Lichenihabitans psoromatis: one gene and its partner. The protein of the gene in region 1 interacts with the protein of each later gene in a pairwise test. Links are inferred from orthologs where the notes say so. Each region holds a gene or a part of one and is shown on either strand. Other genes may lie near its edges. The genes, in order: dnaE and EY713_RS02300.

Region 1 (4,034 bases):
TTACGCCGCCGGACACCAGAGGAGCCGATATCCGGCTTGACATAGAACAAAACAAGAACATACTGTTTGAAAGCGGAGGAGAGACCCATGGTTCGTGCCTTGTTTGAAGACGTGATCGAGCTCGCATGCCTCGCCGCATTCCTGTCTGGCGTGGCGATCCTGGCGAACCCCGGAACCATGGCTTGGATATTTTGAGGGGGAGTTGATCCGGTGTCGGTCGATCAAGCGGCGATCGAGCGATGTTCGGCCTCCAAGCGCATGTCAGCTTTCTGTTGACGAGCCGGCCTAACGCTCGACGCGTCGCCGATCGGCGGTCAAAGTAGTGACCGGCGCCGCGGTGGCGGAACCGGGTTGCCTTTGAAGGATCATGTTTTGGTTGCGGATACGAACGAGCCTGGTTTCGTGCACCTTCATGTGCATTCGTCGTTTTCCTTGCGCGAAGGCGCGCTGACCATTGGCAAGCTCGCGAAGCTCGCGGCGCAGGATCGCATGCCGGCTCTGGCGATCACAGACAGCAATAACCTGTTCGGCGCGCTCGAGTTTTCTGAGAAATTATCCAAGGAAGGCATTCAGCCGATCGTCGGCCTTCAGATCGTCGTTGATTTCGGCGATGGAGCGGCCGTTGCAGGGCGCTTCGATGTGGCCAAGGCGGGTCGAGGCGCCATCGTCTTGCTCGGTGCCACTGAGGTCGGCTACGCCAATCTCATGCGGATCGCATCGCGGGCCTATCTCGATCCGACACCTGGCGAGCCGCCGCATGTGAGTTTCCAGCGCCTGTCGGAAAGCCATGCTGGCTTGATCGCGCTGACGGGTGGGCCCTCCGGTCCCATCGATCGGTTGTTCGCCGTCGATCGAGCCGATAATGCGGCACAGAGGCTCGATCGTCTCGTCAGCCTGTTCGGCGATGATCGTCTTTACGTGGAACTCCAGCGTCATTCTCTCGACGAGGAGCGACGGGTCGAGCCGCAACTCATCGATCTGGCTTATCGTCGGGACCTGCGCCTCGTCGCCACCAACGAGCCATTCTTCGCCACGCAGGCCGATCATGAGGCCCATGACGCGCTGATCTGCATCTCCGAAGGCGCCGTCCTCGGCACGCCAAATCGACGCCAATTGTCGGCGGAGCATCGGTTCAAGACGCGTGCTGAAATGCTGGCTCTCTTCGGCGACCTTCCGGAAGCCACCGCTCATACGGTGGAGATCGCGCAGCGCTGCTCCTACCGGCCGCGAACCCGGAAGCCGATCCTCCCGAACTTCACCGCGCTGAATGGCGAGCCGCTCGACGAAGTGGCGGCCCTCCGCCAGCAGGCCGAGCAGGGGCTCGATGCGCGGCTCGCCAGCCATGGCACCGCGCCCGGCATGAGCGAAGACGTCTACCGCCAGCGGCTTGCGTTTGAGCTCGACGTCATCATCAATATGAAGTTTCCGGGCTACTTTCTGATCGTCGCGGATTTCATCAAATGGGCGAAGGCGCATGACATTCCGGTCGGCCCGGGGCGCGGGTCGGGCGCAGGGTCGCTCGTGGCTTATGCGCTGACCGTTACCGACCTCGACCCCCTGCGCTTCGGGCTCTTGTTCGAGCGCTTTCTCAATCCCGAACGCATTTCGATGCCGGATTTCGACATCGACTTTTGCCAGAACCGGCGGGACGAGGTCATTGCCTATGTGCGGCAACGCTACGGGGTCGATCGCGTGGCGCAGATCATCACGTTCGGGTCGTTTTTGGCGCGGGGCGTGCTCCGCAACGTCGGGCGGGTGCTCGAAATGCCGCTCGGGCAGGTCGATAAGCTCGCTAAGCTGGTGCCGCAGAATCCGGCTAACCCGGTGACCTTGGCCCAGGCTGTCGAGAGCGAGCCGCGTCTGCAGGAAGCCGCCGAGACCGAACCGCGGGTGGAGCGTCTTTTGTCGATCTCGAAGACGCTGGAGGGGCTCTATTCCAATGCCTCGACCCATGCGGCCGGTATCGTGATCGGCGACCGCCCCCTCGATGAGCTCGTGCCGCTCTATCGCGACCCGAAGTCGGATATGCCGGCAACGCAGTTCAACATGAAATGGGTCGAGCCGGCCGGTCTGGTCAAATTCGACTTTCTGGGTTTGAAAACCCTGACGGTTCTGCAGACGGCCGTGACACTCATCGCCCAACGCGGCATCAAGGTCGATCTGTCGGCCATCCCGATCGACGACGTTAAAACCTATGCCATGCTCGGACGGGGCGAAACGGTCGGCGTGTTCCAGCTGGAAAGCGTCGGAATGCGAAAAGCCCTGGTCGACATGCGCGCTGATCGGTTCGAGGATCTGATCGCGCTCGTGGCCCTCTACCGGCCGGGTCCGATGGCCAATATTCCGGTCTATTGCGCCCGAAAGCTTGGCGAGGAAGTCGCCGAATATCCGCATCCAAAACTCGAGGCGGTGCTGAAGGAGACGCATGGCGTCATCATCTATCAGGAACAGGTGATGCAGGCCGCCCAGATGCTGTCGGGTTATTCGCTCGGCGAGGCCGATATGCTGCGCCGCGCGATGGGCAAGAAGATCAAGGCCGAGATGGACGCGCAGCGCGATCGCTTCGTGAGCGGTGCTGTCGAGCGCGGCGTCAAGACCGAAACGGCCAATACGATCTTCGATCTTCTGGCCAAATTTGCCGATTACGGCTTCAACAAAAGCCACGCCGCCGCCTATGCCTTGATCGCCTATCAAACTGCTTATCTGAAAGCCAATTATCCGGTCGAGTTTCTCGCCGCCTCAATGACGCTCGATAAAGCCAACACCGACAAGCTGTCAGAATTTCGCAACGAGGCGCGGCGGCTCGGCATCAAGGTCGAACCACCTTCGGTGAACCGGTCCGGTGTCGATTTCGACGTCACGCGGGACGATCCGCCCGCCATCGTCTACGCTTTGTCGGCCATCAAGGGCGCGGGGGAAGGGCAGATCGCCGCCATCGTCGCGGCGCGGGGGAGCAAACGCTTCAGCTCGCTCGCCGATTTTGCGTTGCGGCTGACCTCTCGCGACGTCAACAAAAAGGTGCTCGAGAGCCTTGCGGCCGCCGGCGCCTTCGATGAGTTCGAGACGGATCGGGCGCGCGTCTTTGCCGGAGTGGAACAAGTGCTCGGCATGGCGACGCGTGCGGGCGACGAGCGCCGCGCCGGCCAGAGTGCTTTATTCGGCGCCTCCGACGTCGAAAGCGCCTTCCGCTTACCGCTGGCCGATGCGTGGCCCGCAGCCGAGCGATTGCGCCGGGAGTTCGATGCGGTTGGATTCTTTCTGTCGGGTCATCCCCTCGACGACTACGAAGCCATTCTCAAGCGGCTCCGCATCCAGCGTTGGGCGGAGTTCTCGCGTGCCGTGAAGGGCGGTGCGACGAGCGCGCGCCTTGCCGCGACCGTGCTCGACCGGATGGAGCGCCGGACGAAATCCGGCAACAAGATCGGCATCGTCAATCTGTCGGACGCGTCGGGTCAATATGAAGCGATCATGTTCCAAGAGACCCTGAACGAGCATCGCGACCTGTTCGAAAAGGGATCCGCCGTGTTGATCACGGTGCAGGCTAGCGCTGAAGGCGACGAGGTGCGTTGCCGCATTCTCACGGCCGAGGGGCTCGATCAAGCGGCTCATCGAGCGCAGAAAGGGCTGCGTATCCACGTGCGGGATGTCGCGCCACTCGCCACGATTGCGAGCCGCCTCGATAAAAAGGGCGATGGCGAGGTCTCATTTGTCGTCATGATGGACGATGGCCTCCGTGAGGTGGAGGTCAAGCTGCCGGGCAAGTTCAGCCTGTCGCCCCTGATGGCTGGCGCCTTGAAGGCGGTGCCGGGCGTCGTCGCGGTCGAAAACGTATGACACAAGTGTCCGAAGACGATCTCATCGCGCGTTTCTTTGCGCCGCTGGCCGGGCCAGCCGCGCTGGAGTTACGCGACGATGCGGGGTTGCTGGGGGTGTCGGCCGGGCAGGAGCTCGTCCTCACCAAGGACGCGCTGGTGGCGGGTGTGCATTTTTTCGCCGATGATCCACCGGCTTCGATTGCCCGCAAGGCGCTTCGA
Region 2 (15,318 bases), 2.8 Mb from region 1 along the record:
CGCAAGGATTGGCAAGCCGCCGTCACCTGGTTCAAATTAGCGGTCGATTGGACGATCGCGGCTCCCCCGGCCGCATCCGCCATGGCCGCAGCCGATGGATCGCCCGCCGGTACAGCCGCAATGTCGCCCGCGGCCCCCACGCCGCCTGCGGCCCCGACGCCGCCTGCGACTGGTCAGCCCATCGACAACGTCGATCCGAAAACAATCGCGGGTTATGCGCTGGCGCTGCGAAATCTCGGGCGCTTCGAAGAGGCCGAAACGATCGCATTCATGGCCTGCGATCGAAGTGCCGACGTCCGGCAGATCTTTATCGCGATCGCGATCACGCAACTCACCAAGCCGGGGCAGACCTTTTCGCCCGAGCGTCTCGATCGTTTCGCGCAGGTCATCAAGAAGGAGCAATCCCAGCAGGGCGCGTCCGCGCTAGGCTGGCATGCGCTCGGGGCCGACAATTTCGCCGATGCGATCGATTGGTTCAGCGCCTCCAACGTGTGGTCTCCGGACCATAAGGGCGACGTAAAAGCCAATGAAGGCTTAGCGCTGGCGTTCAAGGGGGCAGGGCGCTTCGAGGCTGCCGAAGACCTTGCTTACGACTGGATGCCAAAGTCGACCGACATGCGTGCCGTCTACCGCGACACGGTCGTGGTCGAACTGACGCGGGACGATCTCGCGGCCCACCTGTCCGAGGCGCGGCTGAATCGCTTCGCGGCCGTGGTCGATCGTGACAAGCTCGGCGGCGGCGCGCAGGCGCTGGGCTGGTATCGATTGCATCAAAACGGCTGCGGCTACGCGGTCGGGTGGTTCAACAAGGCGGTGGCGTGGTCGCCCGACAAGATGGGCGACGCCAAGGTCAACGAGGGGCTCGCCCAAGCGTTGCAGACGGTCGGCCACTACGCCGAGGCCGAGACGCTGACCTATGCCTGGAAGGATCGGGCGCCCGACATGAAGGCGCTGTTCGTCAAAATCGCGGTCGATGTTTTGACCCGCGATGCGCCGGTGATCGCAACGACGGAAGCGCGCCTGAGCCGCTATGCCGAGGTCATCACGTCCGAGAAGTCCGCCAACGGCGCCCAGGCTCTAGCTTGGCACCGCTACCGCGAGACCAACTGCGGTTACGGCGCGCAGTGGTTCGCGCTGGCGGCCCAATGGTCGCCAGACCGTCGCGGCGATGCCAAGATGAACGAAGGCTACGCATTGTCGCTGCGCCAAGTGGGGAAACTCGCGGCGGCCGAAGAGGTCCTCTACGGCTGGGCCGATCGTGTGCCGACCATGAAGAGCATCTACGTCGATGTGGTGGTGTCGGAACTCACGGGCGACAATCCGCCGATGCCGATGGACGACCCGCGCCTCGGCCGCTTCATCGGCGTCATCACGCCGATCCGAAGCGCGCTCGGCGCTCAGGCGATCGCCTGGTACCGCCACGCGCGCGCCGAGGATGCCGATGCGGTCAAATGGTTCAAGACCGCGCTCGATTGGTGGCCGCCGCTGACGCCCGAAGGCGAGCAAATCCGCGATCCGGTCGTCGATGACTACCAGCCCGTCACGGCCAAGCTCGCACTGGTGCTGCCGGATTACCGACGCACCCCACGCGCCTATGGTGGTCGGACGGCCGAGATCAGCCGCAAGGGCCGCTCCTATGTCGATACCTATACCGGCCTCGCCACGACATGGACCGGCTATGTGATGGCTTTGACCGCCATCGGCCGGACGGCTGAAGCGGAGCAGATTGCCTATGACTGGCGCGATCGCTGGCCAGCGATGCAGGACCTTTTCGTCAATCTCGCCGTCACGGCGCTGACGAAGACCAACCCCGTAGCGGATATCCCGCCCGATCGGCTCAAGCGTTACGCCGATATGTTCGAGATGGACCGGTCCAGCAAGGGCGCCCAGGCGCTTGGATGGTATAACTCGGCCAAGCAGAACTGGACCGAGGCTGCGGTCTGGTTCAAGTCGGCCCTCGACTGGCGCACCGGTACGGACCTGACAGCCACTGCCGATCTTAACGTGCAGGTCGGCTATGTGCTGGCGCTCCGCCATCTCAAGCGTTTCGACGAAGCCTTAGCGATCGCGGCGACTCTGCGTGGTTTGTCGCCCGCTATGGCATCGCTCTACCTCGACACCTCGCTCGATCAATTGAGCGGCGGTGGAGCCACCCCGGTGGCGGCGGATCGGCTGGCCGATTTGACGGGAGCCGTGACGTCGAGCCGCAACATGTCCGGGGCGACCTCGCTTGGGTATTATTTCTACGCTCAGAAAGATTTCCCGAACGCATTGACGTGGTTCCGCTTCGCCGTGACTTGGGCGACTGACGGCAAGGTCGATCCGAAAGCCGCCGAGGGGCTGACCTTGACGTATCGCGCGCTCGGGCGTGATCCCGATGCGCTGACGTTCGTGGCCGCGTGGCGGGAGCGGATTCCAAGCCTCGGCGAACAGGTGCCCGGTCTCGTGGCCGAGATGCTGTCGCAGAATGATTCCAGCGTGACATTGCCACCCGATCAGATGGCCAAGATCACCAGCCTGGTCGCTGCCGAGCGTTCGTCCGAGGGCGCGCGCGCGCTCGGCTGGAATGCCACGGCCCACAAGGATTGGAATGCGGCCGTCGAATGGTTCCGCGCCGCCACGACCTGGTCGCCCGACCACAAGGGCGACGTGAAGATCGCCGAAGGCTATGCGAGCGCGTTGCGAAATCTCGGCCGTTACGACGAGGCGCAGGCGGTGGCCTATGCCTGGTATAATGCCGCTGACGGCGCTGCCTTGAGAAGCCTCTATGTCGATACGGTGGCCGAGCGTCTGGCCCGCAGCAAGCCGCCGGTCGCGATGAGCACGGACGATTTGCAGAAGTTCGCGACCGCCGTGCTGACCATTCAATCGCCGAATGGCGCCCAGGCACTCGGGTGGTATTCCTATAATTCCGGACAGTTCAAACCGGCGTTGGCTTGGTTCACCAAGGCGCTGAGTTGGGAGCCGAGCGAGGGCGAAGCTCTCGGGCTGGCGATGTCGTATCGCCGTGCGGGCGATCTCGCGAATTTCGCGTCCACCATCGAAACCTACCGGACGCAATTTCCGCGTCTCGGTGAAGCGTTGAAGGGCGGGGGCGGCCGTGGCGCAAAGCCGCAAACGATGCAGCAGACAATGGCTCCCGCTGTGCCGACGACGATGGCCTCCACAATCTCGATCGATGCGCCGCCGCAAGTGCCTCAGGCCTCGCCTCAAGCCATGACGCAAATGACGGCGGAGGCGACGCCCGAAGCTCCGCAGGCGCGGTTGGTCATGCCGGTCCGCGAGGCGGCGCCGCGTGTCGCGAGTGGCGCGTCGCTGACGCAGCGGGCGAGCCGTGGCGGCGGGGGAGGTGGCGGCGCGGCCGCTTCGTTGCAGGCCAAGGACTACACGCGTTGCCTCGCCCAGATCGGCAATGGCGAGCGCGGCGGCCGGCTGCCCGGCAATCTGATGCAGATCAAAGGATGGTGCCTGCTCGGTCTCGATCGGCCAGAGGAAGCCGCCATCGCGTTCGGGCAGGCGCAAAACGGGCAGCAGGGCAAGCTCCGGGAGGATAGCGCTTACGGACAATCGTTGTCGCTGCTGCGAAGCGGCAAGACGGACGCAGCCGCACAGGTGGCCGGCGGAGCACCGCTCTCGGCGTCCCGGCGCAACGACATTGGAGTGCAGGTTCTGACCCAGCGGGTCTACACCAATTATGGGGCTCAACGCTGGGCCGACACGTTGGCGGCGCTGAACCAGCGAGCGGCTTACGCGCCGGAGACGCGCGACCTCCGGATGGCACGGGGCTGGTCTCTGTTTCACCTCGGCGACTACGACGGCGCCAAACAGATCTTCACACAGGCCAATAGCCAATTGTCCGACGCTCAATCGCAGCGGGCTCTAGCGGTTATCGACGGCACGATCGATCCCAGGCGGAAATATTGACAGTGCGGAACGCCACCATGACCAAACATGCTCTCGTTCTCGTCGCGACCCTGATGATGGCTGGCTGCGCCAATGCGCCCTATGGGACGCCGGGCTATCAGGCCAATTACCCGCTCGCGGGTCAGATCACGCAGGGGCGACCTTTGGCGATGTTGCCGGCGGGGGCAGGTCCGGTCCTGGCCGTGAATGAGACCCGCAAGCCGAATGCGATCCTGCAGGATATCGTGCTCGGCGGCTCGCAAGTGAACGGCGGCGAGAACAACATCGCGGTCACGGCCTTGATCCCGCCCGATCCGACCAAGGGCAATTTGACCGAAGGCGACGTCAAGATCCCGAAGCCGACCGACGTCGCGATCACGGATGAAATCGAGCCGCTGTTCCCCAACGTGCCGATGCATATCTCGCCGAACTTCGAGCAGAATCAGCAAGGTCCATTCGGCTATGCGATCGGGCACGGCCCCGCCGGCTCGACCTGCGTCTACGCTTGGCAGTGGATCGGGCCGGAGCATCCGATCAGCTTGCTCGAGGGTGCGACGGGGTTGCACCCTTACCCGATCTCGGTCCGCGTTCGTCTTTGCAAGCCGCATGCGTCAGAAGCGAGTCTTGTCGGCCTCGTGCGGGCACTCGTCGTCTATTCGCCGAGCGGAAGCTCGATCGCCATGGCGCCGATGCCGATGGCGATCCCGATGGGCGGAGATGCGCTGACGGCAGCCGGCGGGATGGCGGGCATGCCTGCTGCTGCCGCTCCAATGCCCTATTACTCGACGCCGCAGCCGCCGATGGCGCAAACCATGACCTATGCCTATCCCCAGCCCGTGCCGGTCTACGCGCCGGCTCCGCTTGCCGCGACGGGCTACACGCCGCTGGCCGCTCCGGTCTATTCCTACCCAGCCGGCGCGCCGATGATGACGTCGGCAGCCGAATCGAGCGACGATACGGAAGCCGCGCCGCCGCCGCGCCGGAGCCGTCATGTCTCGAGGCGACGCGTCGCTCGTCGCGCGCCTCTGACGGTTCATCGCACGGTCGTCCAACGTGAGGAGCCGACTCCCGTGATCGGCAATGCGATTCCGCTTCCGAGCGAGTTGACCACCTCGGTCGCGCCTCGTGCCATCGGCGGCGCGCCGCGCGTCATCGGCGCTGGAACGGTGTCGCCTTCCTCATCCCCTCTTGCGGCTCAGGATGGCGTACCACTGCCGCGTTGACGCCGTGCGCCGGACGCGCGACATGCTCCCCTGGCGCGGTGGAACGCAAGGCGAAACGTGAGCGGGTCGGTTCTCGAGGCGATTAAAACGCGGATAGCGGCGGGCCACCTCGAGCCCGACGCGGCGCAGCGGGACGCGGCCGCGGCGCTCGACGGTTTGTCGGCGACCCTTGTGGCGCAAACGCAAGCCGAGGGATCGATGCTGTCGCGCTTGTTCGGCAAGAAGCCGGATGCGCCGCGCGGGCTCTACATCTTCGGCGATGTCGGGCGCGGCAAGACCATGTTGATGGATCTCTTCTTCGACCTCGCGCCCGTGCCGCGCAAAAGGCGCGTCCATTTCCACGCCTTCATGGCTGAGGTCCATGCCCGCATTCACGCGTGGCGCCAGCGCAAGAAACGGGGCGAGGGGGCGGGTGACGATCCGATCGCACCGGTGGCCGACATGGTGGCTGGCGAGGCGCGGCTGCTGTGCTTCGACGAATTCGCCGTCACCGACATCGCGGACGCGATGATTCTGGGCCGCCTGTTCACGCGGTTGTTCGCGGCCGGCGTCACGGTCGTGGCGACCTCCAACGTCGATCCGGGCGATCTTTACAAGGACGGGCTGAACCGGGCCTTGTTTCTCCCCTTCATCGCGCTCTTGCAGGAGCGGATGGATGTGCTGCGGCTTGAAGCGAGGACCGACTTCCGCCTGCTGAAGCTGACGCGATCGAGCACCTATCTGGTGCCGGTCGATGCCGCGGCTCATAGCGCGTTGAGCCACATGTTTTTAGATTTGACGGGCACTGAGACGGGACAGCCAGGCGATCTGCCGCTGCTCGGCCGTCACCTCCACGTGCCGGAAGCGGCCGGTGGGGTGGCGCGCTTCAGCTTTGCGGATCTCTGCGAGCAACCGCTCGGGGCGGCCGATTTCCTGGCGATCGCGCAGGCTTTCCACACAGTCGTGATCGACGGCATCAGGATCATCGCCGCCAGTGAGCGCAACGTCGCCAAGCGCTTCATCACGCTGATCGACACCTTATACGATCGACACGTCAAGCTGCTGGCCTCCGCCGAAGCCGAGCCGCAGGATCTCTACGTCGCCGACGAGGGGCGCGAGGCCTTCGAGTTCGACCGCACGGTCTCGCGCCTGATCGAGATGCGATCGGACGACTATCTCGGCCTGCCGCACGGCAGCGCGACGTCGCCCGGTTCGGGCAATACGAGCGGGTTGGTCGAGACCTAATCCGGCCCGATCGTGAGGTCGGGTTCGAGCCGCGGCTTGAGGCGCAGCGGCAGGCCAGCCGTCACCAGCACCACATGATCGCAGACGCCGGCCATTGCTTGATTGAGCCGTCCCTGCGCGTCCCGGAACGCCCGGCCGAGCCTATTGTCGGGCACGATGCCAGAGCCGACCTCGTTCGACACGAAGATCACGGGCCCCCGGAGGCTCTGCACGCATTCGGCCAGATCGGCCGAGGCGCTTTCCACATCGCCGCCGCCCAGCATCACGTTGGTCAGCCACAATGTGAGACAGTCGACCAGAACCAATCGGCTCGGGCCTGCTTCGGCCCCGAGCGTCTCTCCCAGCCTCAGCGGCGCTTCGATGGTGCGCCAGCGCTCGTCTCGCTCGGCGCGGTGACGGTCGATGCGCTGCCGCATCTCACCATCGTCGTAGATCGTCGCGGTGGCGCAATAAACGAGGCGTCGCCCTGAGCGCTCGGCGAGCCGTTGGGCATATCCGCTCTTGCCTGAACGGGCGCCCCCAAGCACGAGGACGAAGCGAGCCGGTGAGGGCGTCTCGATCATGGATTTATGCCGTGTTCTGGAAGATGATCGCGGCCCGTATCGAACCGACGCGACGAGTTACCCGCCGATCATGAACCCGATTTTCGCCGATTCCGAAACCTCCGTCTTCGAAACCATGTCGCGATTGGCACGCGAGACCGGGGCCGTCAACCTCGGCCAGGGATTCCCCGACGACCCCGGTCCGCTCGACGTCCGCGAGACGGCTGCCGAGGCGCTGGTCAATGGCTGGAATCAATATCCGCCGATGCTCGGCCTTCCGGTTCTGCGCGAGGCGATCGCGGCGCATTACCGCCGGTTTCAGGGCCTCGATCTCGATCCCGAGCGCAACATCATGGTGACATCGGGCGCAACCGAGGCACTGGCGGGCGCGCTGCTGGCCCTGATCGAGCCGGGCGACGAGGTCGTGCTGTTTCAGCCGATGTACGATGCCTATCTGCCGCTCGTGCGCCGGGCCGGTGGCGTGCCCCGGTTCGTGACGCTCAAGCCGCCATTCTGGCGTTTCACCGAGAGCGATCTTGCCGACGCCTTTTCGCCGCGCACCAAGGTCGTGTTGTTCAACAATCCGTTGAACCCGACCGGAACGATGGTTGGCCGCGATCAACTCACCCTGTTGGCGCGGTTCTGCGTCGCTCACGACGTCATCGCGATCTGCGACGAGGTGTGGGAGCATGTGACGTTCGATGGCCTCTCACACCTGCCGCTGATGGCGATGCCGGGCATGGCGGACCGTACCGTCAAGATCGGTTCGGCCGGCAAGATCTTCTCGCTCACGGGCTGGAAGGTCGGCTTCGTGATGGCGGCCCCACACCTGCTCCGCGTGCTCGCCAAGGCGCATCAGTTCATCACCTTCACGACCCCGCCGAACCTCCAGGTCGCGGTGGCTTACGGGCTCGGCAAGTCAGACGAGTATTTCACCAAGATGCGGGCGGGCTTCGCGCGCAGCCGTGCCGTTTTCGCGACCGGGTTAACCGAGCGCGGCTTCACGGTTTTGCCGAGCCAAGCGACGTATTTTCTCTCCGTCGATCTCGGCGAAGGCCGGGACGATGTGGCATTTTGCGAGGCGCTGGTGCGCCAGCATGGCGTTGCCGCTATCCCGAACTCGGCTTTCTACGCGACCCATAAGGTGACCAGCACGGTGCGCTTCTGCTTCGCCAAACATGAGGCGACGTTACAAACGGCGCTGGATCGCCTGACGGGCGCGAGCGTCGCGTGAGGCAAGCGAATATCGCTGCCGCTCCCGCGCCCGCTTCGCCAGCAGGACCGTCGGATCACCATCGATCCCGAGCGCCGTCGCGTCGCGAATATCATGCCGGCTGAGGCCGATGTCGGCCAGTTCGCAATCGCTCATGCCGCCGAGTTGGTGCATCGCGCGACGCGCTGCCGCAACCCTCACGGGCCATGCCATCGCATAGCCGACGGCGCACCGGAAGGCGTGAAAAGCCTGGCCTGTACGTGTTTCTGTCGATCTGATCGTCTCGTCCATGACATCCTCCTTGATTGCAGGATCGCCAAACGCGCGGCATTCGTGTAGAGACAGAGCAGTACAATCCGATCAAACTGTCCAAGAGATCGGCCAGTACAGATGCTCGATAAAACCGATAGATTGTCAGCCGGCGCCACCCTCGTCGAAACGGTGATGGGCGCTATCGTGGCGCGGATCGATAGCCGCACCCTCACGCCGGGCGCCAAGCTACCCTCGATACGTGCTCTCGCCGCGAGCATGGACGTGTCGAAATCCACGGTGGTTGAGGCTTATGATCGGCTGATCGCAGCCGGAACGATCGTGTCTCGTCGCGGGTCGGGCTTCTTCGTGGCCGGGACCACGCGCCCGTTGTCGCTCGCGGCGATCGGGCCGCAACTCGACCGGGCGGTCGATCCGCTCTGGCTGACGCGGCAATCTCTACAGGCTGGCCCCACCGTGCTGAAACCGGGGTCGGGATGGTTGCCGTCCAGCCTGATGCCCGATGCGGCCGTGCAGAAAGCTTTGCGTCAGATGGCTCGGGAACATGCGTCGGCTCGGGTGCATTACGACACGCCATTGGGGTTCGCGCCGCTCCGCCAGCAGCTCGCCTGGCGGCTCGGCGAGCGCGGCGTCACGGCCGGTGCCGACCAGATCATGCTGACGGACTCGGCGTCGCATGCGCTCGATCTGTTGTGTCGTTTTCTCGTCGAACCGGGCGACACGGTGCTGGTCGACGACCCCTGCTATTTCAACTACCACGCCTTGCTGCGAGCCCACCGACTTCGCGTTGTCGGGGTGCCGTTCACACGCGACGGACCCGATGTCGAGGCCTTTGGCCGAGCCTTGCTCGATCACAAGCCTCGCTTCTACCTGACCAATTCCGGCCTTCACAATCCGACCGGCGCATCGCTGTCGCCCGCCACGGCGCATCGGGTCCTGAAACTCGCCGAGCATCACGGGACGATCGTGATCGAGGACGACATCTTCGCCGACTTCGAAGAGGAGCCATCGCCGCGCCTCGCAGGCTTCGACGGGCTCGACCGGGTCATTCAGGTCGGCAGCTTTTCGAAGACCATGTCGGCCGCCATCCGCTGCGGCTATATTGCGGTGCGCAGCGACTGGCTCGAGCCCCTGGTCGATCTCAAGCTTGCGATGACGCTCGGCAACGGACATCTCGCGGCGGTTCTGATGCATCGGTTGCTGACGGACGGCACCTACCATCGTCATATGGATGGGCTGCGGGCCAAGCTCGCGGCCGCGATGGGCGAGACTCTGCGGCGCGTGCGGGCCCTCGGCCTCACGCCCTTCATCGAACCCAAAGCCGGCGTCTTTCTTTGGGCCAGTCTGCCGAACGGCTTGAACGCCGCTGACATCGCGCGTTACGCGCTCGCGCGGGACGTGATCTTCGCGCCGGGCGACGTTTTCAGTGTGTCGGACGCGTCACGGAGCTACCTGCGATTCAACGTGGCGAATTGCGCGCATCCGCGCATCTTCGAGGTGCTGGACGAGGCTATGCGGCAACAATAACGCGCGAGCGCGGTCGAGCCGGATCAGCGGGCCGGGCGTTTGGTCAGGAACGGCGCCATGCCGCGCCGCGCGAGCTCGTCGGCTCGTTCGTTCATGTCGTGACCGGCGTGGCCTTTGACCCAGTGCCAGGCGATCGTGTGCGGCGTCGTCGCGGCATCGAGCCGTTGCCACAGTTCCACGTTCTTGACCGGCTTGCGGTCAGCCGTCTTCCAGCCATTGCGCTTCCAGCCGTTGATCCAGCCGGTCACGCCGCCACGCAAATATTGCGAATCGGTGTGCACGTCGATGTCGCAGGGCCGGCTCAGCGCCTCGAGCGCCGCGATGGCGGCCATCAATTCCATGCGGTTGTTGGTCGTGGCCGGATCACCGCCGCAGAGCTCTTTTTCGGTGTCGCCGAATTTCAGGATGGCGCCCCACCCGCCGGGGCCGGGGTTGCCCGAACAAGCTCCATCGGTCCAGACCGTCACTTTGCCGGTCATGACGTGAGCCCATAGGCGCGCGCATCCGCGACACCCTGATGGAATTTCAGCTTGTCGAGATATTCCAGCGGATTCTTCGGCTTGACGAGCGCGCCGGGCGGCACATTGAGCCAATCCACCAGCCTGGTCAGCATGAAGCGCAGCGCCGCACCGCGCGCCAGCACCGGCAACATGTCGATCTCGCGCGGCGTGAGAGGGCGGACGTTTGTATAACCCTCGATCAACGCTTCGGCTCGTGCCAGTTGAAACGCTCCGGCCGTGTCAAAGCACCACGCATTCACGCAGATCGCGAGATCATAGGCCAAGGCGTCCGTGCAGGCGAAGTAGAAGTCGATCAAGCCCGACAAGCGATCGTCGAGGAAAAAGACGTTGTCGGGAAAGAGATCCGCGTGGATCACCCCGGTCGGCAGGTCGGACGGCCACTGCGTTTCGAGAAAGGCAAGTTCCGTCGCGACATCGCGCGTCAACCCGGAGGCGACCTCATCGGCGCGGGGTCGTGCCGTCTCGAACAGGGTCGGCCATGTCGACACCGACAGCGCATTCGGACGACGCATCGCGAAATCCGCACCGGCCTTGTGCAAGCCCGCCAGCGCTCCCCCGAGCGCGGCGCAATGGTGCGGCTCCGGCGATTTAATCCAGATTCCATCGAGGAACGTCACGATCGCGGCCGGCCTGCCAGCCACTTCACCCAGGACCGACCCGGCCCTGTTGTAAACCGGCCGCGGGCAGGTGAGGCCGCGCTCCGCGAGATGGTCGAGAAGGCCGAGGAAGAACGGCAGGTCGTCGACGTTCACGCGCTTTTCGTACAGCGTTAGGATGAACCGCCCTGCGGTCGTCTGCAGCAGGAAGTTCGAGTTTTCGACGCCCTCGGCAATGCCTTTGAACGAGCGCAGATCCCCAAGATCGTAGGTGGCCAGGAACGAGCGGAGCGCGTCGGAGGTGACTTCGGTATAGACGGCCATCGTTACCCTGAACGGACGAGATCGGCCCGGCTTGCACGCGTCGCGATGCATGAGCCGGTCTACCGTAGACCCCTGTTACAGCATGTTGGCCGGAAGTGGAGCCGTTTTTCGGCCCGGCGACCTGCGACCCGAAGCGAAGGCAGGGGTGACGCACGACGGGTTACGCGAACAGGGCGGGGTGCCGGACCCGCAACGTCAGCAACAACGTCAGCAGGCGAATATCGGTCAATTGATTGGCATCGGCGAGGTCGGCCAACTCCGAAAGCGGGCGCTCCTCCACCGTGATATTCTCATTTTCGACCGCGAGACCACCGCCCTGGGCGATCCGGTCGGACGCCGCGTAGGGCGCGAGAAACATCGACATGCGTTCGGTCGAAATGCCGGCCATGGTCCAGATGGTGCCGAGCGGCTCGAGTGCGCTGAGCCGCACGCCGGCCTCCTCCATCGCTTCACGCCGGGCTGCGGTCTCGGCATCCTCGCCCTCGTCGATCAGCCCTGCCGGTGCTTCGATCAACAGCGTCGTCTCGCCCGCATAAATCACGGGCGCGCGCGGCAGGCGCACCACCAGCGCGACGCGGCGTTCGCGGTCATAGGGCAGCAAGGCGACGCCATTGCCGTGATCCTCGATGACGCGCTGGAAGCTATCGCCCGCGTCGCTTCGCATATGGGCCAGCAGCAGCCGCAGCCAGCCCTTGTAAGCGGTCTCGACCCGTTCGATCACGACCCGCATCGGCTGATCTCCCTGTTTTAAGCGGCCAGCGCTGCCTTGGCGGCGACCGCACCGGAGCGGAGCGAGCCTTCGATCGTGGCCGGGAGGCCGGTCGCGGTCCAGTCGCCTGCCAGAAACAGGTTCGTCAAATGCGTCACGGCGCCGGGGCGCAGCGCATCCTGCTCGGGGAGGGCCGCGAAGGTGGCGCGTTTCTCGCGGATGATCTGCCAAGGCGGCAGCGTCTCGGGCAAACCGGTGACCTTGGCGACCTCGAGCCATAAGAGGCGGGCCAGATCCTCCCGGGGCATCTCCAGCAATCGGTCAGCATCGCTCACGGTTACCGAAAGTCGGCCGGGAAAGCGGAACAGCCATTCGGCGGTCGCATTGATCATCCCCAGCATGCCGGGAAGCTCGGCCGGAGGCTCGATGAGGAAATGCGCATTGGCGATCGAACGGAACGCCGTCGGCACGCGGAGGCCTGGCAGCAGCAGCGCCGCGACGGGCGCCGGCACCGAAAGGATCACCTGATCGCCGGGCGAGAGCGTGATCGTCTCGTCGCCGAAATCGAGCGTCGTGACGCGTCCGTCGGCGGTGTCGATGCGTCGGAGCCGACGGTCGAACCCGACCGTTACGCCGCGCGCCGCGAGGGTCGTCAGGGCCGGATCGATGAAGGCTTCGCCGAGTCCGTCGGCGGCGATGAGAGGGCGGCAGGCCGCGCCGCCTCTGGCGAGGCTCTCGCGGATGACCGCACCGGCCAGCACGGCCGAGGAGGCGCGCGGTTCGGTGTTGAGGGCCGCGACGAGCAGGGGATGCCAGAGGCGATCGTAGAGCAGACCTTCGCAGCGCATCGTCTCGCCGATGGTGGCCTGACCCTTCGCCCGCATCAGCGACGCGAGGCCGAGGTAATCATACCAGCGCGTGCCGGGCACGCGGCGTGACGGCACGAAGATCCACCATGGTACCGGCCCGGCATTGGGCCGAACCTGCCACCGCTCGCCCGTCGCGAGATCGGCGAAGTCGAAGGCCGCACCGTCGGGTGCGGTCAGCTTGTCTTCGGCACCGATCGTCCGAACGTGCTGTTGCACCGCCTGGTTGCCGGACAGGACGAGGTGGTTGCCGTTGTCGATCGTCAACTTGAGGGTCGCGTCGTAATAGGACCGGCATCGCCCGCCCGCGTGGCGGGCCGCTTCATGCACGAGAATGTTGCGCGTCGCCGGCGCGATCGCGAGCGCGGCCGCGAGACCCGACAGACCGGCCCCGATCACATGGACGGTTGGCTTGCCGTCCTGCATCAAAACAATCCGTGCCGCGCCACGGTCATGATCAGGCGAAGCTTAGGCACACGGGCGCGGGGCCTCGGCGGTGAAAATCCTCTCGCTTCGAGCTTGTCGAGAATGATGCGATACACGGCCGCCATGATCCGAGGTGCCTTGGTGGCAGCGCGGGGCTGGCCCGCCATGATGGCTTCGGCGGCTGTAAAATGGTCGCGCGCGCGCGCCAAAAGCGGCGCGCAGACCACGCCGAGCCGGGGGTCAGCTGCCACGCTTGCTGGATCGGAGGAGCGGATGCCGGCCGCATCGAGCAGCTCACGCGGCAAATAGAGCCGGTTCATCTCCGCATCCTCGTCGATGTCACGCAGGATGTTGGTGAATTGCAGAGCACGGCCCAGATGATGCGAGAGGCGGATACCCGGCTCCCGCGGCAGGCCGAAAATGCGAACCGACAATCGGCCGACCGCACTCGCGACCCGGTCGCAATAGAGGTCGAGCGTCGCCTCGTCGGGGGCCTGGATATCGGCGGCCGCATCCATCTCCATCCCGTCGATGATGGCCACAAAGTCGTCCTGCGCGAGGCCGAATTGGTCCGCGATGATCTTGAGCCCGCGGGTGCGCGGCGCGACGCGGCCCTGGTAGAGCGCGTCGATGTCGGCGCGCCAATCGGCGAGGCCGCGATGCCGCTCATCCCGCGCGCCGCCCTCGTCGGCGATATCGTCGACGGCGCGACAAAAGGCATAAACCTCGAACATGGCATCGCGCTGAGCGCGGGGCAGCAGCCGCATCGCCGTGTAGAACGAACTCCCCGAGGCCTGTGCCGCGACCGGCGCGGTAGTGTCGACCGCGCTCATGACCGCTGCACTCCAGGCCGTGTCGTTGGCTTGATCGATCCGCCCGTCCATCGCTTCAACGCGACCGAGGCACAGCCGGCCAAGGCCACGCCAAGCATGGCGGATTTGCCGAGATGCACCTTTTGGCTCAACGGATCATGCGTTTTCAGGATCGTGGTGAGCCGCCGCGCCAGAGCCGCGATGCAGGCGATCTCCATGCTGAGCCGAAAATCCCCGATCATCCGGGGCAGGGATTCACCCTCGTCCAGCAAGCCGTCCGTGCGGACCGCCAGATCGCGAAAGCACCCCATCAGCGCTACCGATGCGGTCGGCTTGGCGAGCGCGTCGTCCCGCAAACCGGCCGCCGCCAGCATATCCTGCGGGATGTAGACCCGGTCGAGATCGCGGTAATCCTTCCCGCAATCCTGCAGGTGGTTGATGATCTGCAGCGCCGCGCAAATGGCGTCCGACGCCGGCCACGTCGTCTCGCTTTCGCCATGGACATCCAGCACGAAACGTCCGACCGGCATGGCCGACAGGCTGCAATAGTGGATCAACTCCGCCCAAGTGGCGGTGCGGCTCTTCACGACATCGAGCCGGAACGCCGCGAGCAGATCTTGTGCGTGTTTGGGGGATAGGCGTCGTTCGGCCAGCACCCGTCGCAGCGGCAGCGCCACCGCCTCGCTATCGGTTTGCCCGAGCAACGACGCTTCCATGGCGTCGAGCAGTGCGATTTTCTGATCCGGCGTGAGCGTCGCATGATCGGCGACGTCGTCGGCGGCGCGGACGAAATGATAGAAGGCCATGATGGCGGGTCGGTGCCGCGCCGCGATAAGATGGGACGCGACGGGAAAATTCTCGTCCGTGTGGGTCTTCCCCGAGGCAACGTCGGCAGAAGTCGTCATGAGCGTGTCGGCATCGGCTTTCGCCTTCCCTGGTCGAGATATCGACGCCGGTCTACCCGGCAAGGCAACCCGTCGCCCGATTGCGTGCGCGTTTCTACTCTCACGGCCGTTCTGAAGATAGTCCGCTGCATGTGTCGTCAGGACCGCTTCCCAGAAATGTGGCCGGCCTCACGAAACCAGGCGACCGCATCGGCCAAGGCTTGCCGGTAGGGTCGCGCCCGATAGCCAAGCTCGGCTTCCGCCTTCGCGGAGGAGAA

What was found.
Region 2: the proteins of dnaE (region 1) and EY713_RS02300 interact in binary tests that used the Escherichia coli proteins (3 or more experiments, as listed by UniProt). The link is inferred for Lichenihabitans psoromatis from one-to-one orthologs.

The regions. Positions count from the first base shown.
Region 1 is NZ_CP036515.1:3,295,613-3,299,646, forward strand. It holds dnaE (DNA polymerase III subunit alpha), read left to right. Parts: upstream 1-372; coding sequence 373-3,834; downstream 3,835-4,034. Other genes in the region: thiL (thiamine-phosphate kinase), read left to right, coding at 3,831-4,034. UniProt on the Escherichia coli protein: DNA polymerase III is a complex, multichain enzyme responsible for most of the replicative synthesis in bacteria. This DNA polymerase also exhibits 3' to 5' exonuclease activity. The alpha chain is the DNA polymerase catalytic subunit.
Region 2 is NZ_CP036515.1:474,512-489,829, reverse strand. What follows is about bases 6,125-9,054. They hold EY713_RS02300 (aminotransferase), read left to right. Parts: upstream 6,125-6,983; coding sequence 6,984-8,126; downstream 8,127-9,054. Other genes in these bases: EY713_RS02290 (aminotransferase-like domain-containing protein), read left to right, coding at 8,496-9,054; EY713_RS02295 (YjiS-like domain-containing protein), read right to left, coding at 8,082-8,396; cobU (bifunctional adenosylcobinamide kinase/adenosylcobinamide-phosphate guanylyltransferase), read right to left, coding at 6,347-6,913; zapE (cell division protein ZapE), read left to right, coding at 6,125-6,350. Outside these bases: EY713_RS02320 (tetratricopeptide repeat protein), read left to right, coding at 1-3,924; cellulose biosynthesis protein BcsN, read left to right, coding at 3,942-5,126; more of zapE, read left to right, coding at 5,184-6,124; more of EY713_RS02290, read left to right, coding at 9,055-9,902; rnhA (ribonuclease HI), read right to left, coding at 9,926-10,381; EY713_RS02280 (homoserine kinase), read right to left, coding at 10,378-11,343; EY713_RS02275 (NUDIX domain-containing protein), read right to left, coding at 11,504-12,073; hydroxysqualene dehydroxylase HpnE, read right to left, coding at 12,091-13,344; presqualene diphosphate synthase HpnD, read right to left, coding at 13,344-14,177; squalene synthase HpnC, read right to left, coding at 14,174-15,061; hpnA (hopanoid-associated sugar epimerase), read right to left, coding at 15,199-15,318. UniProt on the Escherichia coli protein: Shows aminotransferase activity with methionine and histidine as substrates, and to a lesser extent also with phenylalanine.